DNA from 2 places in the Streptomyces rubrogriseus genome. Region 2 is predicted to be linked to the other one. Evidence: predicted binding sites of a transcription regulator. Region 2 holds the regulator's gene; the other holds the start of a gene.
What was found. The regulator HspR, encoded in region 2, represses chaperone genes until heat shock. The targets are predictions, from matches to a motif close to TTGAGNNNNNNNNNCTCAA.
Positions count from the first base shown of each region.

Region 1: the regulator HspR is predicted to act here: its motif matches at 6,447-6,465, upstream of lon (endopeptidase La).

Region 1 covers NZ_CP116256.1:7,015,331-7,029,529, reverse strand. The annotation lists partial or broken gene Sru02f_RS31500 (multifunctional oxoglutarate decarboxylase/oxoglutarate dehydrogenase thiamine pyrophosphate-binding subunit/dihydrolipoyllysine-residue succinyltransferase subunit) at 1-3,349, opposite strand, end outside; gene Sru02f_RS31495 (sensor histidine kinase) at 3,630-4,757, opposite strand; gene Sru02f_RS31490 (response regulator transcription factor) at 4,754-5,488, opposite strand; gene Sru02f_RS31485 (spermidine synthase family protein) at 5,602-6,309, opposite strand; gene lon (endopeptidase La) at 6,488-8,911, shown strand; gene Sru02f_RS31475 (lysozyme) at 8,984-9,811, opposite strand; gene Sru02f_RS31470 (MarR family winged helix-turn-helix transcriptional regulator) at 10,061-10,555, shown strand; gene Sru02f_RS31465 (protein phosphatase 2C domain-containing protein) at 10,573-11,364, opposite strand; gene Sru02f_RS31460 (nitrate- and nitrite sensing domain-containing protein) at 11,818-14,199, shown strand, end outside.
Region 2 covers NZ_CP116256.1:202,439-216,637, reverse strand. The annotation lists gene Sru02f_RS01030 (Rieske (2Fe-2S) protein) at 189-524, opposite strand; gene Sru02f_RS01025 (helix-turn-helix domain-containing protein) at 777-1,790, shown strand; gene Sru02f_RS01020 (helix-turn-helix transcriptional regulator) at 1,828-2,799, shown strand; gene Sru02f_RS01015 (helix-turn-helix transcriptional regulator) at 2,762-3,799, opposite strand; gene Sru02f_RS01010 (sugar ABC transporter substrate-binding protein) at 3,956-5,074, opposite strand; gene Sru02f_RS01005 (heat shock protein transcriptional repressor HspR) at 5,279-5,734, opposite strand; gene dnaJ (molecular chaperone DnaJ) at 5,740-6,939, opposite strand; gene grpE (nucleotide exchange factor GrpE) at 6,982-7,659, opposite strand; gene dnaK (molecular chaperone DnaK) at 7,656-9,515, opposite strand; partial or broken gene Sru02f_RS00985 (undecaprenyl/decaprenyl-phosphate alpha-N-acetylglucosaminyl 1-phosphate transferase) at 9,611-10,201, opposite strand; gene Sru02f_RS00980 ((Fe-S)-binding protein) at 10,451-12,733, shown strand; gene Sru02f_RS00975 (FG-GAP repeat domain-containing protein) at 12,868-14,172, shown strand.

The DNA of each region.
Region 1 (14,199 bases), 6.8 Mb from region 2:
AGCATCGACTTCGGGGTGAAGACCACCAGCGGCTTGTGGTGCGGGTTGTGCACCTGCCACCGCAGGAGGTGGAAGTAGTTCGACGGCAGGGTCGGCATCGCGACCGTCATGTTGTTCTGCGCGCACAGCTGCAGGAACCGCTCCGGGCGGGCCGAGGAGTGGTCCGGGCCCTGGCCCTCGTAGCCGTGCGGGAGCAGGAGGGTGACGCCAGAGGTCTGGTTCCACTTCTGCTCGGCCGAGGAGATGAACTCGTCCACGACCGTCTGCGCGCCGTTGACGAAGTCGCCGAACTGCGCCTCCCACATCACCAGAGCGTCCGGGCGGGCCAGCGAGTAGCCGTACTCGAAGCCCATCACCGCGTACTCGGAGAGCAGGGAGTTGTAGACGTTGTACCGGGCCTGGTCCTCGGACAGGTACAGCAGCGGGGTGAACTCGTCGCCCGTCTCACGGTCGATGACGACCGCGTGGCGCTGGCCGAAGGTGCCGCGCTGCGAGTCCTGGCCGGTCAGCCGGACCGGCACGCCGTCCAGGAGGAGGGAGCCGACGGCGAGGGTCTCGCCCATGCCCCAGTCGATCGTGCCGTCCTCGACCATCGCCGCGCGGCGCTGCAGCTGCGGCAGCAGCCGCGGGTGCACGGTGATGTGGTCGGGGATGTTGACCTGGGACTCGGCGATCCGCTTGACGGTCTCGGCGGTGATCGCGGTGTTCACGGCGACCGGGAACTCCGCCTGCGGCTCCGCGGGCTCCGCGGACGCCGGCTGCGAGACGGCCTCGCGGACCTCGGTGAAGACCTTCTCCAGCTGGCCCTGGTAGTCCTGGAGCGCCTGCTCGGCCTCCTCCAGGGTGATGTCGCCGCGACCGATGAGGGACTCGGTGTACAGCTTGCGCACCGAGCGCTTCTTGTCGATCAGGTCGTACATCAGCGGCTGGGTGAAGGCCGGGTTGTCGGTCTCGTTGTGACCGCGGCGGCGGTAGCAGATGAGGTCGATCACCACGTCCTTGTTGAACGCCTGGCGGAACTCGAAGGCGAGCCGCGCCACGCGGACGCACGCCTCCGGGTCGTCGCCGTTCACGTGGAAGATCGGGGCCTCGATCATGCGGGCCACGTCGGTGGCGTACATCGAGGAGCGCGAGGACTCCGGGGCGGCGGTGAAGCCGACCTGGTTGTTGATGACGACGTGGACCGTGCCGCCGGTGCGGTAGCCGCGCAGCTGCGACATGTTCAGGGTCTCGGCCACCACGCCCTGGCCCGCGAAGGCCGCGTCGCCGTGGATCGCCACCGGCAGGACGGTGAAGTCCGTGCCGCCCTTGTTGATGATGTCCTGCTTGGCGCGCGAGACGCCCTCCAGGACCGGGTCCACCGCCTCCAGGTGCGAGGGGTTGGCGACCAGCGAGACCGCGATCTGCTCGCCGTCCAGGCCGGTGAAGGTGCCCTCGGCGCCCAGGTGGTACTTCACGTCGCCGGAGCCGTGCATCGACTTCGGGTCGAGGTTGCCCTCGAACTCGCGGAAGATCTGCGCGTACGACTTGCCGACCACGTTGGCCAGCACGTTCAGCCGGCCGCGGTGGGCCATGCCGATGACGACCTCGTCCAGGCGGGACTCGGCCGCGGAGTCGATGACCGCGTCGAGCAGCGGGATGACGGACTCGCCGCCCTCCAGGGAGAACCGCTTCTGGCCGACGTACTTGGTCTGCAGGAACGTCTCGAACGCCTCGGCGGCGTTCAGGCGGCGCAGGATGCGCAGCTGCTCCTCGCGCTCCGGCTTGGTGTGCGAGCGCTCGATGCGGTCCTGGATCCACTTGCGCTGCTTCGGGTCCTGGATGTGCATGAACTCGACGCCGGTGGTGCGGCAGTACGAGTCGCGCAGCACGCCGAGGATGTCGCGCAGCTTCATCAGGGACTTGCCGGCGAAGCCGCCGACCGCGAACTCGCGCTCCAGGTCCCACAGGGTGAGCCCGTGCTCGGTGATGTCCAGGTCGGGGTGCTTGCGCTGCTGGTACTCCAGCGGGTCGGTGTCGGCCATGACGTGGCCGCGGACCCGGTAGGAGTGGATCAGCTCGAAGACGCGGGCGGCCTTGGTGACGTCGTCGTCGTGCGAGGCGTCGATGTCCTTGAGCCAGCGGACCGGCTCGTAGGGGATGCGCAGCGCCTTGAAGATCTCGTCGTAGAAGCCGTTCTCGCCGAGCAGCAGGTTGGCGACCTGGCGCAGGAACTCGCCGGAGGCGGCGCCCTGGATGACCCGGTGGTCGTAGGTCGACGTGAGCGTCATGACCTTCGAGATGCCGAGCTTGTTCAGGGTGTCCTGGCTGGTGCCCTGGAACTCCGCCGGGTAGTCCATGGAGCCGACGCCCAGGATGACCGACTGGCCGGGCATCAGGCGCGGCACGGAGTGGACGGTGCCGAGGCCGCCGGGGTTGGTCAGGGAGACCGTGACGCCGGTGAAGTCGTCCATCGTCAGCTTGTTGTCGCGGGCGCGACGGACGATGTCCTCGTAGGCCTGCCAGAACTCGAAGAAGTTCAGCGTCTCGGCCTTCTTGATCGCCGCGACGACCAGCTGGCGGTCGCCGTTGGGCTTGACCAGGTCGATGGCGAGGCCGAGGTTGATGTGGGCCGGCTTGACCAGGGTCGGCTTGCCGTCCTTCTCGCCGAACGAGTGGTTCATCGTCGGCATGGCCTTGATGGCCTGCACCATCGCGTAGCCGATCAGGTGCGTGAAGGAGATCTTCCCGCCCCGGGCGCGCTTGAGGTGGTTGTTGATGACGATGCGGTTGTCGAACAGCAGCTTCACCGGGACCGCGCGCACGGACGTGGCCGTGGGCAGCTCCAGCGAGGCGTTCATGTTCTTCGCGACCGCGGCGGCCGGGCCGCGCAGGGTCACCAGCTCGGGGCCCTCGGGGGCGGTGCCGGCGTCCTTGGCGGGCGCGGGGGCCTTCGCCTGCGGCTTGGCGGCCAGCTTGGCGGCGCGGCGGCGGGCTTGGCGGCCGGAGCGGCCGGAGCCGCGGGGGCGGCAGCGGCGGGCTTCGCGGGAGCGGGCGCCGGGGCGGCGGCCTGCGGCTGCGCCGGGGCAGGAGCCTGCGCCTGCGGGGCGGGGGCGGCCGGTGGCGTGCTGCCGGTGTCCGTGGGCACGGTGCCGGCGGCGGTCGGGGTCGCCGCCGCTCCGGGCTTGTAGTCGGCGAAGAAGTCCCACCAGGCTCGGTCCACGGAGTTCGGGTCCTGGAGGTACTGCTGATAGATCTCGTCGACGAGCCACTCATTGGCACCGAACGCGGCCGCGGGGTTCTTTCCCGCGGTACCCGCTTGGTCGGTGTCGGTCGAGATGCTCGAGTTACTGGGGGACTGTGGCGACACGGCGAGAACCGCCCTCTTCCGCTTCACAAGATGGTGGACAGCGGGAATCAAGGCTACGCCTACCGGCCCCGGAAGGTCAGACTGGGCCCGTTCATCGTCGCGTAAGTCACATTGCAGACCGCGTTTCGGCGCTGGAAATGGCGGGAAACAACCGAGGTTCTGCCGCGTGCGGGATCGGGAGACCGGGACCCGGCGCCTCGAAAACGCGGGCCCGTGCCTGATCACACGTGTCTGCCAGGGCGGACGCAGTGGATCTTGACGCTCCGCTTCGAACCCTACGTCAACCGGACGTCGACGGCAGGCCCGGAAGAGTGATGAGGATGCGGCAGCCCCGCTCGGATTCGGCCACCCCGATCCGGCCGCCGTGCAGATCCACCGCCCAGCGCGCGATCGCGAGGCCCAGACCGGTGCCCCCGTCGCTGCCCGGACCGTGCGGCCGCGACACCGAACCCCGGTTGAACCGCTCGAACACCCGGCGCCACTCCGAGCGCGGAATGCCGGGCCCTTCGTCGAGAACCTCCAGCTCAAGCGATTCCGGCAGCTCGCCGCGTCGCGCCCGGACGGTCACCCGGCCGTGCGGCGGGCTGTGCTTGACCGCGTTGTCGATCAGGTTGGCGACGACCTGGTGGATGCGCTCGGGGTCGGCGTGCGCGGTCAGCTCCGGCGGGAAGACGTCCAGGGCCAGGTGCACGTCGGTGCGGGTGTGGCTGCCGGAGCCGGAGGCGATGCCCGCGCGCGCGGAGGCGACCATGTTGGCCTCCTTCAGCACGCCCGACAGGTACGGCCACACCTCGAAGCGGCGCTTGCGCAGCGGTATGACGCCGTTGTCCAGGCGGGAGAGGTCGAGCAGCGTCTCCACCAGCCGGCCGAGCCGCTCGGTCTGCCCGAGCGCCGTGCGCATGGTCTCCGGGTCGGCCTCGGTGACGCCGTCGACGATGTTCTCCAGCACCGCGCGCAGGCCCGCGATCGGGGTGCGCAGCTCGTGCGAGACGTTCGCCACCAGCTCCTTGCGCTGGAGGTCCTGGGCCTCCAGGTCGTCGGCCATCCGGTTGATGGTGACGGCCAGGTCGCCCAGCTCGTCGCGGCGGTTCTCGCGCACCCGGCGGGTGTAGTCGCCGTGCGAGATGGACCGGGCCACCGCGTTCATCTCGTCCAGCGGCGCGGTCAGCGAGTGCGCCACGAACTGGGTGATCAGCAGCGTGGCGATCATCGAGAAGACCGTGATGAAGCGCAGCTCCGTCTTGGTGTGCACCGCTATCACCGACAGGCCGGTGGTGATCAGCACCGACGTGACGACCAGCGCGCCCAGCTTGGTCTTGATCGAGAACGGGCGCACGCCGCCCCAGGGCTCCCCGGTGGTCCGAGGGCCGGGGCTCCTCCGTGCGGCTTCCCGTCCTCTGCTGCTCATGGCGTCGGTGTCTCCAAGGCGTAGCCCACGCCGTGCACGGTGCGGATGCGCTCGGCGCCGATCTTCCGGCGCAGCGCCTTGATGTGGCTGTCCACGGTCCGGGTGCCGGAGGCGTCCGCCCAGTCCCACACCTCGGCGAGCAGCTGCTCGCGGGAGAGCACCGCGCGCGGGGTGTTCGCCAGGCAGACCAGCAGGTCGAACTCGGTAGGCGTGAGGTGGACGTCCTCGCTGCGCACCCGCACCCGGCGCTGCGCGTGGTCGATCTCCAGCTCGCCCAGGCGCAGGATGCCGCTGCGCGGCGTGGAGGCGGCCACCACGGCCCGCTCCACCCGCCGCAGCAGCACGTGCACCCGGGCGGCCAGCTCGCGCATCGAGAACGGCTTGGTCATGTAGTCGTCGGCGCCCACGCCGAGGCCGACCAGCATGTCCGTCTCGTCGTCGCGCGCGGTGAGCATCAGCACCGGCACCGGCCGCTGGGCCTGCACGCGCCGGCAGACCTCCAGGCCGTCGAAGCCGGGCAGCATGATGTCGAGGATCAGCAGGTCGGGCTGCCAAGCCTCGGCCGTGTCGACGGCGGACGGACCGTCGCCCGCCGTTTGCACCAGGAACCCCTCGGCGCGCAGGCGGGTCGCGATGGCGTCCACGATCGTCTGATCGTCCTCGACCACCAGCACCCGGCGCTGGGCGCCCTGGGTGGCCGTGCCGTTGTGGGAGGTCTGTGTCTGCTCCATCGCCCGCCCCTGAGGTGTGCTTTCCGGAATCCGTGGGGTGATCCCATGACTGCGCTTGACGCTTGAATGATCCGCGTCAGGGCAGCAGCGTACGGGGAGTCACCGCGCCTTTGCTATCCAGGCCCGACGCCGATGTGCACGACGTCCGGAACGCCCCGGGCAACGGGGATCTCTTCGGTACGCACCTGTTGGAAACCGGCATTACGCAAGGTTTCTTCGAATTCCGGAGAGGGCTGCGCGGACCATACGGCAAGCACCCCGCCGGGCCTCAACAGCCGTGCGCAGCCCGCCAGTCCGGACGGCGCGTACAGCCCGTCGTTGCCCTCGGTGACGGTCCAGCCGGGGCCGTTGTCGATGTCCAGGCACAGGGCGTCGTACGTGTCGGATGTCTCATTGACGTACTCGACCAGGTCCGCCTCGACGATCTCCGCGCGCGGGTCGGCCAGCGCGTCGGCGGAGAGCGCGGCCAGCGGTCCGGAGCGGTGCCAGTCGATGATGGCGCCCTCGCGCTCGACGACCGCGATCCGGCCCCAGCGGGGGTCGGCGGCCGCGTGCGCGAGGGAGAAGCCGACCCCGAGACCGCCGATGAGCAGGTGCGGAGCGGTCCGCCCGCCGGAGGCGGCCAGCGCGTCGGCCGCCGCGTCGACCAGGCGCCGCTCCGAACGCCCGTCGGAGGTGTCCATCAGGAAGCAGCCGTTCGCGATGATCTGCAACAGCGTCCCGTGCCGGCGCAGGACCACTTCGCCGTACGGGCCCTCGCGGCGGTCCAGCACCTCGGGGGCCTCGGAAGCCTCGGGGGAGTCGTGGGTAGTGAGGGGCATCGGCCCATCCTGGCATCGCCCGGCCGGAGGAATGCGGACCGGTGCGACGGTGCTGTCCTCGAAAGGCGCGAAGCACCCTCCGCGCTTGATCGCTCACAGCGAACAGGCCTTGGGGAACAATCCCGGGCTCCCTTTCATTGAGTCGATGTAACTCAACTTGACTGCCGAAGGGGAGATCATGGCTGCTGAGTCCGCCGCCTTCACACCGCTCACCCTGCCCGTGCTGCCGCTCGACGACGAAGTGGTCCTGCCCGGCATGGTCGTCCCCCTGGACCTGAGCGACGCCGAGGTACGGGCCGCGGTGGAGGCCGCCCAGGCCGCCGCCAGGTCCGAGCCCGGCAAGCCCCGCGTCCTCCTCGTCCCGCGCATCGACGGCACCCACGCCGCCACCGGCGTCCTCGGCACGGTCGAGCAGGTCGGCCGTCTGGCCGACGGCGACCCCGGCGCCCTGATCCGCGGCCGGGGCCGGGTGCGCATCGGCGCCGGCACCACCGGTCCGGGCGCCGCGCTCTGGGTCGAGGGCACCCGGGTCGACGAGACCGTCCCCGATCCGCTGCCCGGCCAGGTGGCCGAGCTGGTGAAGGAGTACAAGGCGCTCGCCACCGCCTGGCTGCGCAAGCGCGGCGCCTGGCAGGTCGTCGACCGGGTCCAGGCCATCGACGACGTGTCCGCGCTCGCCGACAACTCCGGCTACTCGCCGTTCCTGACCACCGAGCAGAAGGTCGAGCTGCTGGAGACCACCGACCCGGTGGCCCGTCTCAAGCTGGCCACCCAGCAGCTGCGCGACCACCTCGCCGAGCAGGACGTCGCCGAGACCATCGCCAAGGACGTCCAGGAGGGCGTCGACAAGCAGCAGCGGGAGTTCCTGCTGCGCCGCCAGCTCGAAGCCGTCCGCAAGGAACTGCGCGAGATCAACGGCGAGCAGGACGGTGAGGAGTCCGACGACTACCGGGCCCGGGTGGAGGCCGCCGACCTGCCCGAGAAGGTCCGCGAGGCCGCGCTCAAGGAGGTCGACAAGCTGGAGCGGTCCTCCGACCAGTCGCCCGAGGGCTCCTGGATCCGCACCTGGCTCGACACGGTCCTGGAGATGCCGTGGAGCGAGCGCACCGAGGACGCCTACGACATCCAGGGCGCCCAGGCCGTGCTCGACGCCGAGCACGCGGGACTGGAGGACGTGAAGGAGCGCATCACCGAGTACCTGGCCGTGCGCAAGCGGCGCGGTGACCGGGGCCTCGGCGTGGTCGGCGGCCGGCGCGGCGGTGCCGTGCTCGCCCTGGTCGGTCCGCCCGGCGTCGGCAAGACCAGCCTCGGCGAGTCCGTCGCCCACGCGATGGGCCGCAAGTTCGTCCGCGTCGCCCTGGGCGGCGTCCGCGACGAGGCCGAGATCCGCGGCCACCGGCGTACGTACGTCGGCGCGCTGCCCGGCCGGATCGTGCGGGCGATCAAGGAGGCGGGGTCCATGAACCCGGTCGTCCTGCTCGACGAGATCGACAAGGTGGGCTCCGACTTCCGGGGCGACCCGGCCGCCGCCCTGCTGGAGGTCCTGGACCCGGCCCAGAACCACACCTTCCGGGACCACTACCTGGAGGTCGAGCTGGACCTGTCCGACGTGGTCTTCCTCGCCACCGCCAACGTCCTGGAGGCCATCCCGGAGGCCCTGCTCGACCGCATGGAGCTGGTCCGCCTGGACGGCTACACCGAGGACGAGAAGGTCGTCATCGCCCGGGACCACCTGCTCCCGCGCCAGCTGGAGCGGGCCGGACTGGACGCCGACGAGGTCACCGTCGACGAGGGCGCGCTGCGCAAGCTGGCGGGCGAGTACACCCGCGAGGCGGGCGTGCGCACCCTGGAGCGGTCCATCGCGCGGCTGCTGCGCAAGGTGGCGGCCCAGCACGAACTGGGCGAGCGGGAGCTGCCGTTCACCGTCGCCGAGGGCGACCTGCGCGCCCTGATCGGGCGGCCGCACCACGTGCCCGAGTCCGCCCAGGACCCGGCCGAGCGGCGCACCGCGGTGCCCGGCGTGGCCACCGGCCTCGCGGTCACCGGCGCGGGCGGCGACGTCCTCTACGTCGAGGCGTCGCTGGCCGACCCGGAGACCGGCGCGGCGGGGCTGACCCTGACCGGTCAGCTGGGCGACGTGATGAAGGAGTCGGCGCAGATCGCGCTGAGCTTCCTGCGCAGTCACGGCGCCGAGCTGGAGCTGCCGGTGGGCGACCTCAAGGACCGGGGAGCGCACATCCACTTCCCGGCGGGCGCGGTCCCCAAGGACGGTCCGAGCGCAGGCGTCACCATGACCACGGCCCTCGCCTCGCTGCTGTCCGGCCGGCTGGTGCGCACCGACGTCGCGATGACCGGCGAGGTCTCGCTGACCGGGCGGGTGCTGCCGATCGGCGGGGTCAAGCAGAAGCTGCTCGCCGCGCACCGGGCGGGGATCACCACGGTGATCATCCCCAAGCGCAACGAGCCCGACCTGGACGACGTCCCGGCCCAGGTGCTGGACAAGCTCGACGTGCACGCCGTCACCGACGTCCGCCAGGTGCTGGAACTGGCGCTCGCACCGGCGACCAACGGTGCGGAGCGTGAGGTTCCGGTCGCGGCGTGACGGACGCGACCGGATGAGGGAAGGCCCGGGTCCCGTGAGGGGGCCCGGGCCTTCGCCCTGGGCGGGGAGCCGTCAGCCGTTGGCCAGCGCGACGACGCGGTCCAGCGCACCGTTGAACTTGTTGTGGTCGCCGACCGTCGGACCGGACGACGTGTACTGCCACATCGTGTAGTAGCCCCAGCCGGCCGGCAGCGTGCCCACCGTCGAGGCGTACCGGGCGATCCACAGCGGGTTGTTGGCGGCGAAGCCGCCGTAGTTGCCGGTGCACTGGGTCCACCAGCTGGTGGCCGTGTAGATCACGGCGTCCCGGCCGGTGCGGGCCTTGTAGGTGTTCAGGAAGTCGCGGATCCAGGAGACCATCCCGCTCTGCGACTTGCCGTAGCAGGTGGCGCCGTACGGGTTCCACTCGATGTCGAGCGCGCCCGGCAGCGTCTTGCCGTCCCTGGACCAGCCGCCGCCGTGGTCGACGAAGTAGTTGGCCTGGGTCGCGCCGCTCGTCGTGTCCGGCGTGGCGAAGTGGTAGGCGCCCCGGATCATGCCGACGTTGTAGGAGCCGTTGTACTGCTGGGCGAAGTAGGGGTTGGTGTAGTACGTCCCCTCGGTGGCCTTGGCGTAGGCCCATTTGACGCCGCTGTTCCACAGGGTCGACCAGGCGACGTTGCCCTGGTGGCTGGAGACGTCGACGCCCTCCGTCTGGGCCGCGCGGCCCGGGACGGGGGTGCCGTGTTCGCCGTCGTGGGCCGCGACGCCCATGCCCATGTGGGCGGAGCCGCGGGCCGGGACGTCCGCGGACGACGAGGCGTCGGCGGGAAGGGTGAACACGAGGGAGAACGCGGCGAGCAGGATCCCGGTGACGGCGAACCGCCGCCCGCGGGCCGATCCGGATCTGTGCACGAGCATGACGTGCCCTCCGATGGCTCGGTGGTGCTCGGTGGGGGATGCGCGAGTGGGGAGAACCCCTGGATGGCATGGGAATGGCGTGCGCATGCCATCCGGAGGTCCGGTGAAGACTCTACGCACGTAGAAACGGCGGGTGGAAGAGGACCGGGAGCCGCCGTTGGTCTAAGCCTGCGAAATACTTGGCGAGCTGCGGCGATGGCGGCCCGTGGCGGAAACTTTCAGGACCGGAAAATCGAGGCAGGGGCTGACGTGCACGAAGACGGGAACGGCGGCGGTCGCGGGGGCGAATCCCACCTGTCCGGCAGTGGTGTGAACCAACCGGAGTTCCTGGCCCTGGAGCGGGAGCTGACCGTCCTGCTGCGGCGGGCCCGGGCCAACCAGGGCGAGATGGCCCGGGAGGTCCACCCCGACCTGGAGTCGTCCGCGTACGGCCTGCTCGTGCGGCTCGGCGAGTGCGGCGGCCAGCGCGCCACCGACCTCGCCGCCTTCATCGGCGTCGGCAAGGCCACCATGTCCCGCCAGCTGCGCGCGCTGGAGGAACTCGGGCTCGTCGCCCGCGAGCCCGACCCCGCCGACGGCCGGGCCTGGCTGGTCACCCTGACCCCGGAGGGCCAGGAGCGCGTCGGCCGGGTCCGGGAGGCCCGCCGTGCCCGGTACGCCCGGCGGCTCGCCGGCTGGGACCCGCGCGAGGTGACGGAACTGGCCCGGCTGCTGCACGAACTCAACCGGGGGATGGAGAAGTAGTACCGGCGCCGTCCGTCCTACAACTCGGCGTAGACCACCGTCGCGTCGTCGTGCGTCTTGCTGCGCCCGAGGAACGCCCGGCCGCCGGCCGCGTCCGCACGCTCCAGCTCGCGCACCCGGTCCACCAGGGCCTGCGCGCCCTGCTTGCGGACCAGTGCCAGGCAGTCCCCCCAGTCGCCCTCCCCGAACTTCTCCACCCACCGCGCGGCCCCGTCCGTGAGCGCCGCCAGCGTGCGCACCGCACCGCGCGGGAGCACCCCCGTCACGGCGCGCGCCGCCACGGCGGGGTCGGCAGCGGCCGTGAAGAAGCCGCCCTCCTTGTTGCGCAGTCCGGCGTCGATCACCGCGTCGCTCACGAGGGCCGAGCGGGGCAGCCGGGCCAGCCGGTCGTCCAGGACGGGGGTGACGGTGCCGTCGGGAGCCTCCAGCAGGAGTGCGGAGTCGGACAGGACCAGGTACTCGACGGCGGCCGGGGACCAGCGCGCGAGGACCACGGTTGCCTGCGGCGTGCGCGGGTGAGAAAGGTCACAGGTTTCCGCGTGCGCCGCGGCGGTACGCGCGATGCCGCGGGACAGGGCCTCGACGAGGGGGAGATCCGGGAGTGAAACGGTCAGTTCGGTCAGCGCTCCACCGAGGCGCGCCGTGAACCAGGGCACGGAATGCAGACACCCCGTCGCGGTGCGTGGCGGCGTCACACCGTCGAGGACGACGAGTGAACCACCCTGTCCCGAGGCGGGTAGTCCGACGCTCGCGAAGTCCTCGTTGGGCCGGTCGGCGAGGCCTGGTTCCGAGACGAGTTCCGTACGCATCCGGCCAGTCTGCACGACCCCTTCACAGCGTTCGCAAAAGGCTGGCACCTTCCTCGGGTTCTCCCGGAATCGAGGCGGCAGCGCAGGTCAGGCGCCGGATTTGGGGTGGAATTCCAAGCTCCGTCGGCGCGTGGCGGCACATAGTGCCACCGCCCGTCGCAGACGTCCAACCGGCTCGCCGGGCTACCGTGCGGCATGCGCCAGGGGAACTTGCTCCTCAACTCCCCTCCGGGGTTCACTCCTTCGGGTGGCGGGTCGGATGATGCGCGCTCACCGCCCACCGGCACTGGGAGGGTCGGGAACCGGTGGGGGGACTGCCCCGCTCACGCGGTTTCCCCGCCCGACGCGCGGCCGGCGGCCGGGGAACAGCCCAGCGCCCGGCAGTGGGTGCACGCGCCCCCGGCCGGCCAGTTGACGGAGCGCCACCCGGGCCCACGGGTACACGAGTCAGGAATGCGAGCACCGGTGCAGAAGACGCGGCCTCGTCGCACAGGCAAGCAGACGGCCCCCGTGGGGAGCGCGGAGCGCACCCCCGGTACCTCCACCCCTCCGCAGCCGCCGGAGGCTCCCGTCGGCAAGGGCCGTGCCACCCACGTACGCAACCGCCTCATCGTCGCGGTGGCCGTCGTGGCAGCCGCCGTCGCCGGGGCCGGAGCCCCCTCGGTCGTGGCCGCCTCCGGGCAACTGCACGACTCCCAGGAACTGGTGACGCTCGCCGAGCAGACCCAGGGCGCGCTGACCCTCGCCCACTCCCTGGCCGACGAGCGCGACGAGGTCACCCCCTACATCGCGGCCGGCCGCCCCAAGTCGAAGGCGCCCTCCGAGCAGCGCAGCGCCCGTGTCGACCGCCAGGTGGAGGAGCTGCGCGCCGACACCGACACGCCCGCCTCGCTGCGCGAGGACCTCGACGCCGTCGCCGCGCTGCGCCGCGCCGCCCTCACCGGCAAGAGCACCGCGCTGGAGGCCCACCAGGCGTACTCGGAGGCGATCGCCGAACTCCACGCCCTGGCCGAGAAGCTGGGCGAGGAGATGCCGCCCCGCGCGGGCTCCGGCGCGTACGCGCTGGCCGAGCTGGACACCGCCGTCCAGCAGGCCGCCGCCACCCGCGGCCTGCTGCTGGCGGCCCTGAACGTGCCGAGCACCACCGAGACCGTCATCGACCCGGTCACCGGCCTGCCGACCGAGACGACCACCTCCTCGGACTCCGACGCCGAGCAGCGCGACGCCCTCGCCGCCGCCGCCCAGCAGGCCCGGGTGCGCTCCGACGCGGCCCTCGCCGACTTCCGTGAGGGCGCTCCCAAGGAGGCGCGCGGCAGCTTCGACGCCACGGTCGCCGGGCCCGAGGTCAACTCCGCCGAGAAGTACCTCGCCGGCCTCACCGACGAGCCCACGCTCTCCGACCGCGACCTCGGCACCAGTACCAAGCGGCTGGACGCCGCGCTCTCCGCCCGCGTGGACGCGATGCGCGGTGCCGAGTCCGCCCTGTACGAGAAGCGCGTCGAGGCCCTGGAGCAGTTGCGCGACGACGACGTCACCGCGCTGGAGGTCCGGATCGCCGTCCTCGGCGCCCTGATCCTGCTCGCCGTCGGTATCGCCACCGCCCTGGCCCGCACCCTCACCCGCCCGCTGTCGGTGCTGCGCCGCGGCTCGGCCCGGCTGGCCGGCGCGGCGGACCCGACGACCGAGGAGCCGGTCGCCTTCACCGGCCGCAACGACGAGTTCGCGCAGGTCGTCCGCTCCGTCAACGCCCTGCACACGCACGCCGCCACGCTCGCCGGGCGGGTCGCCACGCTGGAGTCCGACCGCAAGCACCTGGTCGGCCAGCGGCAGAAGATGGCCGACGCCCGCGAGGAACTGCGCACCGAACTCGCCGAGTCCGCCGCCCAGCTGGAGGTGGTGCGCAAGAGCATCGGCTCCACCTTCGTCAACCTCGCACTGCGCACCCTCGGCCTGGTCGAGCGGCAACTCGCGGTCATCGAGAGCCTGGAGGAGCGCGAGCAGGACCCGGACCGCCTCGCCACCCTGTTCAAGCTCGACCACTTCGCCACGGTCATGCGCCGGCACAGCGAGAACCTCCTCGTCCTCGCCGGCACCGAGCACGTCCAGCACAGCGCCTCGCCGGTGCCGCTGGTCGACGTGGTCCGGGCCGCGGTCAGTGAGATCGAGCGGTACGAGCGGGTGCGCATCGCCGCGCTGCCGCCGCACGCCCACGTGGCCGGGTTCGCCGCCGACGACCTCTCCCACCTGCTGGCCGAGCTGATGGAGAACGCCACCTCCTTCTCGCCGCCGGACCTGCCCGTCGAGGTCTCCGGCTGGCTCCTGGAGAACGGCGAGGTGATGCTCTCCGTCCAGGACGAGGGCATCGGCATGGCCACCGAACGCCTCCAGCGGCTCAACGCCCGCCTCACCGACTTCGACCCGGACGCACCGTACGACCAGGAGGGCGAGGACGGTCTGGGGCTCGGCCTCTATGTCGTCGCCCGGCTCGCCCACCGGCACGGGGCGCGGGTACGGCTGCGGGAGCAGAAGCAGGGCGGCGTCGCGGCCGTCGTCGTCCTGCCGAGCCCGCTGCTGGCCGCCGCCCCGCCCGCCGCGCTGGCCCCGACCGTGCCGGTGTCCGACGGCACCGGCACCTTCTCCCTGCCCGGCGCCGACGCGGAGGCCAACTCCAACGTCCTGCACGGGCGGACGGAGAAGTCCGACAAGCCTGAGAAGGCGGAGACGGCTGGGACGGCGGAGACGGCTGGTACGGCGGAGAAGGCTGAGACGGCTGAGACGGCGGAGCAAGGTGCCGGGGAGGAGGCGGGCCCCGATGCCGAGCCCGTCGTCGACCCG
Region 2 (14,199 bases):
GGGACGCCAGAGTGCTCGCACAGGGAGTCGGGACCACGTCGCACGAGTGCCTTTTCGGCCAGCCGTGGAACCGGCCGCTGTCGTGGGATGTCCGCACATGCGACAGCGGCGTCACCGTGTTCAGGTCACGGTGACGCCGCTGCCGGGGGGAAGCACCTGAGCGATTGTGTTACGACGGGGGAATCGCGTCAGGCACTGCGGGGGGTGGCCGAGATGGTCCTCACTTCGGGGATCTCCGGCTGCTCGAGCCGGTGGTCCCGCTGGTCCAGGTTCACAAAGATCATTCCGTACCGGATGGCACACCGGACGGGCTGCGGCGCCCCCCGAGGCCGCCGCAGACACCGGTACGCACGCACGTCGCCGTCCTCGTCCAGCGTGACGACGACCGGCTCGCCGAAGACGGTCACCATCAGGGAGTCACCGGCGTGCGGGATCGCGGTGACCAGGTCGATGAAGTGCCAGCCGGAGCGGTAGGCGCTGGCCATTTCACGACGGAAGGAGCGGTCGTCGGGTGGCGTGGTCACTTCAGCCCCCCGAGTTCGCAACGCCCGATGGCCAGTGACTGTCCGCCCGAACATCGCCCTCCGTATCGGAGTTAAAGCTCAGCGCTCCGAAGATGGCGGCGGCGAAGAGGGCGCCAGCAAGCACCGAGCGAACCAGTCTGTTGCGCATGGTCGGCTTCGTCCTCACTCGTAAGTCTCCTCTTCCCCCGTCAGGTAAGACGATGGCTCATTCCCACACCTCATGGCCACACAATCGGTGCATCATGTTCCTGCATGTTCAGGACCCTGGGGGGTGGAGATTTGGTGGCAAATCAGACTAAGGCGTCGCATCCCCATGCGGTGACCGAACTGTGCGACGAAGGTACCCGGCTCTACGCGAACGCCCTACGCCTGGGACGGATCGCGAGGGCAGACGTGGAATCCGCTCCCTGTCTGATGGAACTCGCGCTGATACACCCGGATCCGGACGATGCCGACTGGTTGCGCCCCGTGCCTCCGTCTGCCGCTCTGGCTCAGCGCCTGCACCCCCTCGAGCGGGAGATCACGGAACGGCGGCGGCTCTCGATCGAGCTGGCGGACGCGTTCGAACCTTTCATGGCCATCGGCACGCAGCCGGCGCGGAGCGAGCACTCCATCACGGTGCTGGAGGGCGGTGACCGCATCAACGCGGCCCTCAACCTGGCCACCACCCAGTGCCGGACGGAGATGCTCACGGTACAGCCGAGTGACGACCAGTTCTCCGAACGCAGCCTCATTCAGGGACTCGAGCGGGACAAGCCGCTGACGGAGCGCGGTGTGCGGATCCGCACGCTCTACCAGCACACGGCCCGGTACAGCCCACAGAAGATCGCCTACGTCGCCCAGCTGTCCAACGGCAAGGCGGAGTACCGCACGATCGACGAGGTGGTGGAGCGCCTCATCGTCTGCGACGAGACCGTGGCGTTCATCCCGACGCGCGACGACCAGCAGGTTGCCCTCGAGATCCGTAATTCCGGCCTGGTCCGTTACCTGATCAAGGTCTTCGAATTCATGTGGAGCCGGTCCGTGCCGCTGAACGCCGGCGCGCCCTACGAACCCGCACCGGGTGGTATCACCGACATCCAGTACTCCATAGCCAAGCTGCTGGTCGAAGGACACGTCGACGAGGCCATCGCCCGGCGCCTGGGCATGAACGTACGCACCTGCCGAGCACACATAGCCAAACTGGCACAGTCCCTCGGTAGTGGCAGTCGCGCCCAACTCGGCTACCTCATAGCCCAGTCGGGGATCCTGGAGACGGATCACTGATCCCAGTCGACGAAGAGAGCCACACGTGACCCGAGAGATGCATCACCACGGAACGGAGGAGCTGTGTGATGCGGGCCTGGAGATCTACGCCCGCGCACTGCGGGAAGGACACCTTCCCAGCGCCGAGGCAGCCGCGGCTCCCTGCCTGATCGACAACGGCGTGCTTCACCCGGCCGTCGAGGACCTGGACCGCCTCGAGCCCGTACCGCCCACCGTCGTGCTCCAACGCCTGCTCCGGTCCTCGGAGGACCGCATCGCCGACGAGAGACGGCGCGGGCAGCGGATGGCCGATGTCTTCGAGCCCCTCATGCGTCTGGGTCGCCGCGATGCCCCCACCGAGGACACTCCGGCCCTCAGAATCCTCAGCAGCAAGGAGCGCACCGGCCAGGCAATCGAGGAAGCCATGGCCGAGGGCAGGAAAGAACTCCTCGCCATCCAGCCGCACGACTCACACGTCGGGAAGCGCCCCGACATCCTCGAAGGGGCCATGAAGCGGGACCAGGACTTCCTCGACCGCGGGGCCCGCGTACGGGCGTTGTACCAGCACACCATCCGCCACGCCCCCTACACGCGCGCCCGCTACGAGCAGCTGACCGGTGACGTCGAGGCGCGCACGCTCGACGAGGTGACCGAACGCCTGATCATCATCGACCGCACCGTCGCCTTCATCCCCGCCAGCGCCGACCGCTCCCTCGCGCTCGAAGTCCGCCACCCCGCCCTCATCGCCTACTTCGTCAACACCTTCGACCGCCTCTGGCACCTCGCCACGCCCATGTACCCCCAAGCCGTCCACCAGCCCACCCTCAACGGCATCACCCCACGCCAACGCGCCATAGCCGCCCTCCTCGTCGAAGGCCACACCGACAGTGACATCGCCGACCGCCTCGGCATGAACGTCCGCACCGCACGCGTCCACATCGCCAAGCTCGCCGCCACCCTCGGCAGCGAGAGCCGGGCCCAACTCGGCTACCTCATCGGGCAGTCGGGGATTCTCGACCAGGAAGCATGACGGGGGACGGGGCGCTGCGCGGGGAGCCGTCCAGGCCGGCCTGGGCTATGCGGACGCCCAACTGCGTGCGGCTGGCCGCGCCCAGGGTCTCGGAGAGCCGGGCGATGTGCGCACGGGCCGTACGGACGCTGATGCCGAGGCGTTCCGCGATCACCGCGTCCTGGTGGCCCTCCGCGAGGAGCGCCGCGATGGACTGCTCGCGGTGGGAGATGCCCTCGATGCCGGTGTCGGGGAGGGGGGCGGTGAGCGGGATGGCGAGGCGCCACAGGCGTTCGAAGACCGTGACCAGGTAGGAGATCAGGGCGGGATGGCGCAGCTCCAGGGCCATCGTGCGGTCGGTGTTGGCGGGGATGAAGGCGACGGTGCGGTCGAAGAGGATGAGACGGTCGATGACCTCGTCCAGGGTGCGGGCTTCCACCGCGTCGCCCATCAGCTCCAGGTAGTTGAGCAGGCCCTGGCCGTGCCGGGCCACGTGCGTGTACAGGTCCCGCATCCGCACCCCGCGCCCGCGCAGCGCCAGCGCCCGGTGCAGGCCCTCGGACAGCTCGTGTTCGCGCCGGATGCCGCCGGGCTGGACGGTGAGCACCTCCGTCGTACAGGCCTGCGTCGCCTCGTCCATCGCGGCCTGGATGCGGGACAGCCCGTCCAGGACCCGGATCGCCGTGCTCTCCGTGCCGGCCGGGGTCTGGAGCAGCCGGCCGAGGTCCGCGTACCACTCGAAGGCCTCCACGGCCGAGCCCACCCGCCGCTGACTGGCGCTGACCTCGTCGTGGACCCCGCGCAGCAGCCGCGTCATCACCTCCTGCGGGGAGGTCGGCACCAGCCAGTCCATGTCGTCGGGGTCGGGGTGCAGCAGGGCCAGTTCCAGGAGGCAGGGCACCGGCTCGGCGTCCCGGCGCGGTACCCGGCCGCGCCGGACCGCCCGGGAGTAGACGCGGTCCCCGGCCGCGCACAGCCGGTCGGCCCCGTGGGGGTGCTCCTGAGCCCCGTGCCCGGCCATCGCCCATCCCACCCCCGGTTCCGGCTCTTCCGCAGCGCAACTATGCGCGGCCGGGACCGGCTCCGCAACAAGGCTCCGCAGCGGACGGAGGCCGAAAAGAGCCGGTTGCGGGCGGAACGCCCGGTCACCGTGGAACCGGGCGGACACGCGGGCTGTCTACTTCAGACCGAGCTCCGCGCACGCGTCCTCGTACTTGGCGGTGCAGATGTCGGTGACCTTGTAGAAGCCCTCCGCGACGACCGTCTCCTCGATGTTGGCCTTGGTGAGGGCGACGACGGGGACGAGCTGGGCGGGGATGCCCTTGTGGGTGGGGCTGTCGACCTTGTCGCGGGCCAGCGCGTCGAACTGGATGTCCCGGCCCTGGACCCGCGCCACGGCCATCTCCGCGGCGTTCTCGGCCTCCTGCGGGTAGGACTTGTACACGCTCATGTACTGCTCGCCGGTGACGATCCGCTGGACCGCCGCGAGTTCCGCGTCCTGGCCGGTGATCGGCGGCAGGTCGGTGACGCCCGCGTCCTCCAGGGCCTTGATGATGCCGCCCGCCATGCCGTCGTTGGCGGAGTAGACGCCCGCGATCTTCTTCTTGCCGATCTTCTCGATCGCCTCGGTCATGTTCGCCTCGGCGTTCTCCGGCTTCCAGTCCTTGGTGTCGAAGGACTGGGCGATCGTCACCTTGCCGTTCAGCTCCGACAGCGCGCCCGCCTTGAACTGCTTGGCGTTGGGGTCGGTGGACGAGCCGTTCATCATGACGATCTTCTCGGAGCTCTCCGGGTCGCCGCCGAGCGCCTCGATGAGCGAGCGGCCCTGGACCTCGCCGACCAGCTCGTTGTCGAAGGAGATGTAGGCGTCGATCGGGCCCTCGGCCAGCCGGTCGTAGGCGATGACGGGGATGCCGGCGTCCTTGGCCTTCTGCACGCCGTCCGCGATCGCGTGCGCGTCGACCGCGTCCAGCACGATCACGTCGACCTTGTCCTCGATCATCTGCTGCATCTGGTCGGCCTGCTTGGTGGCGCTGGCCTCGGCGTTGGCGTACTTGACGATGCCCTCGTCACGCGTCAGCTCGCCGACCTTCTTCTTGAAGAAGGGGTAGTCGAACTGCTCGTAGCGCGTGTTCTCCTTCTCCGGCAGCAGCAGCCCGACCAGGAGGTCGTTGCCCTTGGTCGGGCTGGCGTCGTCGCTGCTCTCCGACGCGCCCAGCATGCCGCAGGAGGCCAGCGAGAAGGTCATCAGGGACGCGGCCACGGATATGGCGATTCGACGGGCACGGCTGCTCACTGCGCTAGACCTTCCGACACACGGGCGTAGTTGGTATCCAGGTGACCCAGGTGACCCCGGTGAAGAGAGCCAACGCTGTCTTCACCAAATCGTCAAGAAGTACTAGACCAATGAGACAGCACCGTTGTGAACCGGCCCCGGAGGACGCGGTGGTCCTCCGGGGCCGGTGATGCCGTTTTCCCTTGTGCCGACTGCCGGTCCGGCTCAGTCCGAGGACTGGCCGCGGCGCCCCGGACGCCAGACCACCAGGGCGCTGGTCTGCTGTACCTCTTGGTAAGGGACCAGGTCACGGCGGTACGACGCGTGCACCGCGGCCTCGCGCTGGCGCATCGCCGTGGCCGCGCCGTCGAGGGCGGCGGCCAGCTCGGCCGCGCGGGCCTGGAGCTCGGCGACCTGGTTCTCCAGTTCGATGATGCGCTTGATTCCGGCCAGGTTGATGCCCTCGTCCTGCGACAACTGCTGGACCTGCCGGAGCAGTTCGATGTCGCGGGCCGAGTAGCGCCGGCCGCGGCCGGCCGTGCGGTCGGGGGAGACCAGGCCGAGGCGGTCGTACTGGCGCAGCGTCTGCGGGTGCAGGCCGGAGAGCTGGGCCGCCACCGAGATGACGTAGACCGGGGTGTCCTCGGTCAGTTCGTACGGGTTGCGTCGACGACCGTCCATTCCCGTCATGCTCCCTTCGCGGCCTGGAACAACTCCGCCCGCGGATCCTCGTCCGCGGTCGCCTCGCGATACGCCTGAAGCGCGTCACGAGCCTTCCCCGTCAGATCCTTCGGAACACTCACCTCCACGGTGACCAGGAGGTCGCCGCGGGTGCCGTCCTTGCGGACCGCGCCCTTGCCCCGGGCCCGCATGGTGCGGCCGTTGGGCGTGCCCGCCGGCAGCTTCAGCGTGACGGACGGACCGCCCAGGGTCGGGACGCGGACCTCGCCGCCGAGGGCCGCCTCGGCGTAGGTGACCGGGACGGTGACGGTGAGGTTGTCGCCCCTGCGGCCGAAGACGGGGTGCTCCTTGACGTGCACGACCACGTACAGGTCGCCCGCCGGACCGCCCCGCTCGCCCGGCGTGCCCTTGCCGCGCAGCCGGATGCGCTGCCCGTCCGAGACCCCGGCGGGGATACGGACCTGCATCGTCCGCGAGGACTTGGCGCGTCCGGAGCCCTTGCAGACCTCGCAGGGGTCCTCGGCGATCAGGCCGCGGCCCTTGCAGTCCGGGCACGGGTCGGTGAGGGAGAAACCGCCGCCCGAGCCCCGGGCGACCTGGCCGGTGCCGACGCAGGTCGGGCACACGCGCGGCGTGCCGTTCTTGTCGCCGGTGCCCGAACAGGCCTTGCAGGGCGCCTGCGAGGACATCCTGAGCGGCACGGTCGCGCCCTCGATGGCCTCGGTGAAGCTCAGGGTGACCTCGGACTCGATGTCCTGCCCGCGCCGCGGCTGCGTACGCGTGCCGGTGCCCGGTCCGCCGCCGGTGCGGTTGAACAGGCCGCCGAAGACGTCCCCGAGGCCGCCGCCGAAGCCGCCGGCGCCGCCCTGGCCTCCCCCGCCCTGGGCGCCGCCTCCGAAGAGGTCGCCCAGGTCGAAGTTGAAGGTGCCGCCGCCGCCCGCGCCCGGCCCCGGGCGGAAACCGCCGTTGCCGAAGAGGGCGCGGGCCTCGTCGTACTCCTTGCGCTTCTTGGGGTCACCGAGGATGTCGTTGGCCTCGGAGATCTCCTTGAAGCGCTCCTCCGCCTTGACGTTTCCCTTGTTGGCGTCCGGGTGGTTCTCGCGGGCGAGCTTCCGGTACGCCTTCTTGATCTCGGCCTCGGTGGCGTCCTTGGGGACGCCGAGAACCTTGTAGTAGTCCTTCTCGATGAAGTCCTTCGTGCTCATCCCCGACGTCCCTCCTCTCGCGCCCTGTGCGTCACCTCGAGCTCAGCCCTCGTCCGGGCCACCGCTCTCCTTGGTCCCGGCGTCGTCCTCCGCGCCCGAGGCGTCCTGCGCCTCGGTGGCGTCCTCGGCCGGCTTGACCGTCTGGGCGCCCGGCTGCGGCTCGGCGACCGCCACCCGCGCGGGGCGGATGGTGCGTTCGCCGATCCGGTACCCGGGCTGCAGGATCGCCACGCAGGTCGTCTCGGTGACGTCCGGTGCGTAGGAGTGCATCAGGGCCTCGTGGATCGTCGGGTCGAAGGGCTCGCCCTCCTTGCCGAACTGCTGGAGGCCCAGCTTGGCGACCGTGGTCTCCAGCGACTCCGCGACGGACTTGAAGCCGCCGACCAGTTCGCCGTGCTCCCGGGCACGCCCGACGTCGTCGAGCACGGGAAGCAGCTCGGACAGGAGGTTCGCGACGGCGACCTCCTTGACCGCGACGCGGTCCCGCTCCACCCGGCGGCGGTAGTTCTGGTATTCGGCCTGGAGGCGCTGGAGGTCCGCGGTGCGCTCGTTGAGCGCGGTGCGCACCTGGTCCAGCTGGGCCACCAGGCCCGCGTTCTCACTCGCGTCCCCGGCCGGGGCCGCCCCCTCTTCGGAGGCGGCCTGCGGCTCGGCGTCGTCAGGGGTGGCGCCGGAGGGGACGTCGGGCTTCTCCTCGAAACCCGGGGTCTCCTCCGTCACGCGGCACCGTCCTTGCGCTCGTCGTCCACGATCTCGGCGTCGACGACGTCGTCGTCGGCCTTGTCACCGGCGCCCGCGTCGGCACCGGCGCCCGGGGCCTCGCCGCCGGCGGCCTGCGCGGCCTGGGCGTCGGCGTACATGGCCTGGCCCAGCTTCTGCGAGACGGCGGCGACCTTCTCCGTGGCGGTGCGGATCTCGGCGGTGTCCTCGCCCTTGAGCTTCTCCTTCAGCTCGGCGACGGCGGACTCGACCTCGGTCTTCACCTCGCCGGGGACCTTGTCCTCGTTGTCCTTGAGGAACTTCTCCGTCTGGTAGACGAGCTGCTCGCCCTGGTTGCGGGACTCGGCGGCCTCGCGGCGGGCGTGGTCCTCCTCCGCGTACTTCTCGGCCTCCTGGCGCATCCGGTCGACCTCGTCCTTCGGCAGCGAGGAGCCGCCGGTGACGGTCATCTTCTGCTCCTTGCCCGTGCCCAGGTCCTTCGCGGTCACGTGCATGATGCCGTTGGCGTCGATGTCGAAGGCGACCTCGATCTGCGGGACGCCGCGGGGCGCCGGCGGCAGACCGGTCAGCTCGAACATCCCGAGCTTCTTGTTGTACGCCGCGATCTCGCGCTCGCCCTGGTAGACCTGGATCTGCACGGAGGGCTGGTTGTCCTCGGCGGTGGTGAAGATCTCCGAGCGCTTGGTCGGGATCGTCGTGTTCCGCTCGATCAGCTTGGTCATGATGCCGCCCTTGGTCTCGATGCCGAGGGACAGCGGGGTGACGTCGAGCAGCAGGACGTCCTTGACCTCGCCCTTGAGGACACCGGCCTGGAGGGCGGCGCCGATGGCGACGACCTCGTCCGGGTTGACGCCCTTGTTGGCGTCCTTGCCGCCGGTCAGCTCCTTGACCAGCTCGGCGACGGCGGGCATACGGGTGGAGCCGCCGACGAGGACGACGTGGTCGATCTCGGACAGCTGGATGCCGGCGTCCTTGATGACGTTGTGGAACGGCGTCTTGCAGCGCTCCAGCAGGTCGGAGGTCAGCTGCTGGAACTGGGCGCGGGTGAGCTTCTCGTCCAGGTGCAGCGGGCCCTCGGCGGAGGCCGTGATGTAGGGGAGGTTGATCGTGGTCTCGGTGGACGAGGACAGCTCGATCTTGGCCTTCTCGGCCGCCTCGCGCAGGCGCTGGAGCGCCATCTTGTCCTTGGCCAGGTCCACGCCGTGGCCGGACTGGAACTGCTTGACCAGGTAGTCGACGACGCGCTGGTCCCAGTCGTCACCACCGAGGTTGTTGTCACCGTTGGTGGCCTTCACCTCGACGACGCCGTCGCCGATCTCGAGCAGCGAGACGTCGAACGTACCGCCACCGAGGTCGAAGACCAGGATGACCTGCTCGTCCTTGTCCAGGCCGTACGCCAGCGCGGCGGCGGTCGGCTCGTTGACGATGCGCAGGACGTTGAGGCCCGCGATCTCACCGGCCTCCTTGGTGGCCTGGCGCTCGGCGTCGTTGAAGTACGCCGGGACGGTGATGACCGCGTCGGTCACCTTCTCGCCCAGGTAGGACTCGGCGTCCCGCTTCAGCTTCTGCAGCACGAAGGCGCTGATCTGCTGCGGGTTGAAGTCCTTGCCGTCCAGGTTGACCTTCCAGTCGGTGCCCATGTGGCGCTTGACCGAGCGGATGGTCCTGTCGACGTTCGTGACCGCCTGGCGCTTGGCCACCTCGCCGACGAGCACCTCGCCGTTCTTGGCGAAGGCGACGACGGACGGCGTGGTCCTGGCGCCCTCGGCGTTGGTGATGACGGTGGGCTCGCCGCCCTCCAGAACGCTGACGACGGAGTTAGTCGTGCCCAGGTCGATGCCGACCGCACGTGCCATGGTGAATAACCTCCAGCTGACTTGAGTGGAACAGGCTCAAGTGTGCACGACACCCGGCGATGGGTCAACAGAGGTGAGTCGAGCCGACTCAACTCTTATCCGTTCCTTACACGCAACGGCGCTCCGACCTGCACGTTCTCGGTACTCGTGGCCTGACGAACCGGAAAAATCGCCGCCCGGAAGGACGCACCCCCCGCGCCTCCGGTTGCCCCACGAAGCGCCTGGGACACTCCGGCCCGCGGCCGCCGCACGCGCGGATACACGTCCACGGCAGTCAGCGCGCAGAGCACCCCGGCGCCACCGACCGGCCCGTACCCCGTCCGGGCGAGCACGGCGGCCCCGGCGAGCAGGAAGCCGGTGAAGAGCGACCCGCACGCGCCGAGCGCGATCCGCGCGGGATGCCAGTTGTGCGGCAGGAACCCGGCGAGCGCGGCGGCCGGCACGAGCAGCAGCACCGCGGGCCCGTCCATCAGCTCCACCGCGGCACACGCGCCGACGCCGAAGGCGGTCACGACACCCACCGTGCCGGCCACCCCGTCGGCGTGGTCGAGCCCCCGGAAGGCGCCGGTAACCAGCGCCACCCGGCCCACCGCGAGCGCCCCGGCCACCGGCCCCGTCTCGCCGTACGGCACCACGCAGGCCGCCGCCACGGCCGTACCGGCGAGGAGCCACCGCCGTAGAGCCCGGGCATAAGCTATGCCGAATATCATGCTTTGCGACGAATCGCACCGCCACACCGGCATGGCACCGGTGTGGCGCCGACGGGACACCGGGTCCGGACGGACCCACCGGGGTCAGGGTTGCCTCAGCGACGCAGATCACCGCACGTCCGACTACAGTGCGGCGGAGGATGGGGGTACTCTCAGACGAACTGAATAAGTTACCGCTTAGTAATACCGCCCCCTCGTAACCTCGCAGGCCCGAGGAGCCCCCAAATGCAACTCGCCGCGATCATCGTGTCGCTGGTCCTGATCGTGGTCGGCGTCGCACTGTTCGGCCGCGCCGTCCTGCAGATCGTCAACTACATGCGGCTGGGCCAGCCGGTGCCGGCCGGAACGCGGACCAACGACCCCGTGGACCGCACCGTCACCGTGGTCCGGGAGTTCCTCGGCCACACCCGGATGAACCGCTGGGGCATCGTCGGTGTGGCGCACTGGTTCGTCGCGGTGGGCTTCTTCTCCCTGCTGCTGACCATCGTCAACGCCGTCGGCCAGCTCTTCCAGGCCGACTGGATCCTGCCGGTCATCGGCGACTGGGCGCCGTACAACGTCTTCGTCGAGTTCATCGGCACGATGACGGTGCTCGGCATCCTGGTCCTGATCGTGATCCGGCAGCTCAGCCACCCGCGCAAGCCGGGCCGCAAGTCCCGCTTCGGGGGCTCCAACTTCGGCCAGGCGTACTTCGTCGAGGCCGTCATCCTCATCGTCGGCGTCTGCATCTTCATGCTGCACGCGCTGGAGGGCGCCCTCCACCACGTGGACGGCTACGAGGCGTCGTTCTTCATCTCGTATCCGGTCGTCTCCGCGTTGCAGGACGTGGACCTCGGCACGCTCCAGAACCTGGTCTACTTCTTCGCCGGGCTGAAGATCGCGACCTCCTTCATCTGGATGATCACGGTCGCCCTGAAGACCGACATGGGCGTGGCCTGGCACCGCTTCCTGGCCTTCCCGAACATCTGGTTCAAGCGCGACGCGAAGGGCGGCACCGCGCTCGGCGCGCTGCTCCCGATGACCTCGGGCGGCAAGCCGATCGACTTCACCGACCCCGGTGACGACGACGTCTTCGGCGTCTCCCAGGTCGAGCAGTTCTCCTGGAAGGGCCTGCTGGACTTCTCCACCTGCACCGAGTGCGGCCGCTGCCAGTCGCAGTGCCCCGCCTGGAACACCGGCAAGCCGCTCTCCCCCAAGCTCCTGATCATGTCCCTGCGCGACCACGCGCACGCCAAGGCCCCCTACCTGCTGGCCGGCGGCGGCAAGACGATGGAGGGCGAGGAGAAGGCGTCCGAGGAGCAGCTGGCGGGCGTGCCCGCGGCCGCGCTGGCGGAGGCCGAGCGCCCGCTGATCGGCACCCTCGAAGAGAACGGCGTCATCGACCCCGACGTCCTGTGGTCCTGCACCACCTGCGGCGCCTGCGTCGAGCAGTGCCCGGTCGACATCGAGCACGTCGACCACATCGTCGACATGCGCCGATACCAGGTCATGATCGAGTCGGCGTTCCCGTCCGAGGCGGGCACGATGCTCAAGAACCTGGAGAAGAAGGGCAACCCCTGGGGCCTGGCGAAGAAGCAGCGCCTGGAATGGCTCAAGGAGCTGGACTTCGAGGTCCCGGTCGTCGGCAAGGACATCGAGGACCTCACCGAGGTCGAGTACCTGTACTGGGTCGGCTGCGCCGGCGCCCTCGAGGACCGCGCCAAGAAGACCACCAAGGCCTTCGCCGAGCTGCTGCACATCGCGGGCGTGAAGTTCGCGATCATGGGCGGCGACGAGAAGTGCACCGGCGACTCCGCCCGCCGCCTCGGCAACGAGCCCCTGTTCCAGGAGCTCGGCATGGAGAACGTCATGTCCCTCAACGCCGCCTTCGGCGAGGAGATGGACGAGGACGGCAAGGTCACCGACGAGTCGCGCAAGCCCAAGTCGGCCAAGAAGATCGTCGCCACCTGCCCGCACTGCCTCAACACCCTCGGCAACGAGTACCCGCAGCTCGGCGGCGACTACGAGGTCATCCACCACACCCAGCTGCTCCAGCACCTGGTCGACGAGGGCAAGCTGCTCCCGGTCACCCCGGTCGAGGGCATCATCACCTACCACGACCCGTGCTACCTGGGCCGCCACAACAAGATCTACACCCCGCCGCGCGAGATCATCGCCGCCGTCCCGGGCGTCCGCAACGAGGAGATGCACCGCCACAAGGAGCGCGGCTTCTGCTGCGGCGCCGGCGGCGCGCGGATGTGGATGGAGGAGCGGATCGGCAAGCGCATCAACAACGAGCGCGTCGACGAGGCCCTCTCCGTCAACCCGGACATCGTCTCCACGGCCTGCCCGTTCTGCCTGGTCATGCTGACGGACTCGGTCAACGGCAAGAAGAACGACGGCAAGGCCAAGGAGTCCATCCAGGTCGTCGACGTCGCCCAGCTCCTGCTGGACTCCGTCAGGACCCCGGCCGACCCGACCGGCGAGCCGGAGCCGGAGAGCGAGCCGACCCCGGAGCCGGTGAAGTAGCCGCCGCTCACCCGCTCGACCGACACCCCCGGGTTCCGTCCGAACCCGGGGGTGTCGCCGTATGTCGAACGCGTGCATGATTACCCGGTCGTTGTCGGTGCTGGTGGTACGGGTTGATACGGACGAGGTGAACGGTGCGGCGCCTGCGAAGAAACACCCTGACCGGCACGGCCGCCGTCGGCTGCCTGCTGCTGCTCGCCGCCTGCGGCCACGGCCCGGCGCCCGCTGCCGAGGACGCCGCCGCGTCCACCCCCGTACGCGCCGCCCAGGCCCCCGCCCTGCTCCCCGTCCCGCACGGCGAGGGCAGCGAGGTCCCCGACGACTTCAACGGCGACGGCCACCGCGACCTGGTCCTCGACAACCTGGTCACGGCCGAGACCCACACGGACGACGCGGGCATCGGCATCGTCTACGGCTCTCCCCGCGGACTGGTACCGGGAGCCCGGCAGCTGCTCACGCCGGAGAAGTTCGCGGCGCCGACCGACGGCCAGTTGCCGGCCGTCTTCGAGGCGGAGGCCAGCTGCGACCTCGACGGCGACGGCTTCACCGACCTGGTGGTCACCACCGACCCGCCCTACGACGGCCAGGGCCGCCCGCCGGTCCCGCTCCAGCTCCTCTTCGGCTCCCCGTCGGGGCCGACCGGCCGCGCGGTCCCGCTGACCATCCCCGACAAGGCCCGCTACGGCAACGACTGGCCCGAGCGCCCGGTGTGCGGCGACTTCGACGGCGACGGCGCCCAGGACCTGGTCGTCCACGCCTCCGCCGGCCGCCTCAGCCACCTGCGCGGCCCCTTCACCCGCGAGGGCGCCCCGCGCCGGGCCGACGCGGCCATCCCGTCCCCCGGCGAGGCGCCGACCGGCCCCGCCGCCGACGTGAACCGCGACGGGTACGACGACCTCGTCGTCCGCACCTCCGCGGGCCCCGGCAAGGCGGCCCTCGTCCTGGGCGGCCCCGACGGCCCGACCCGCACCGGGGTCACCCTGCCCACCGGCGTCGACATCGCGCTGGGCGCCTTCGGCAAGGGCAAGGCGCTGGACGCGGCGGTGGGCACCCCGGACGGCACCGCACTGCGCTTCGACCTCCCCAGCGCGGCCCGCGGCACCCTCGGCACGCCGGGCTCGATGCTCGACGCCGCCGACTTCGACGGCGACGGACTGAGCGAGCTGGTCTCCAGCGGCTCCGGAGTACGCGTGTACCCCGGCCGCGGGACGGGCCCCACGACGCGGGGCGCGGTCACGGTGCGGCCCGCGTCGACCGGCACGACCCGGGTGCTGACGGCCGGCGACTTCGACGGCGACGGCCTGGCGGACCTGGTGCTGCGCACGTCCCAGGGCGACACGAAGGACTCCGTCGAGGTCCACCGGGGCGCGGCTAAGGACCTGGTCACGGCACGGGCCGCGGTCACGTTCTCGACGGCGCAGTTCCTGCCCGGCTCCTGACCCGCTCCCGGCCCGCTCCCGGCCCCG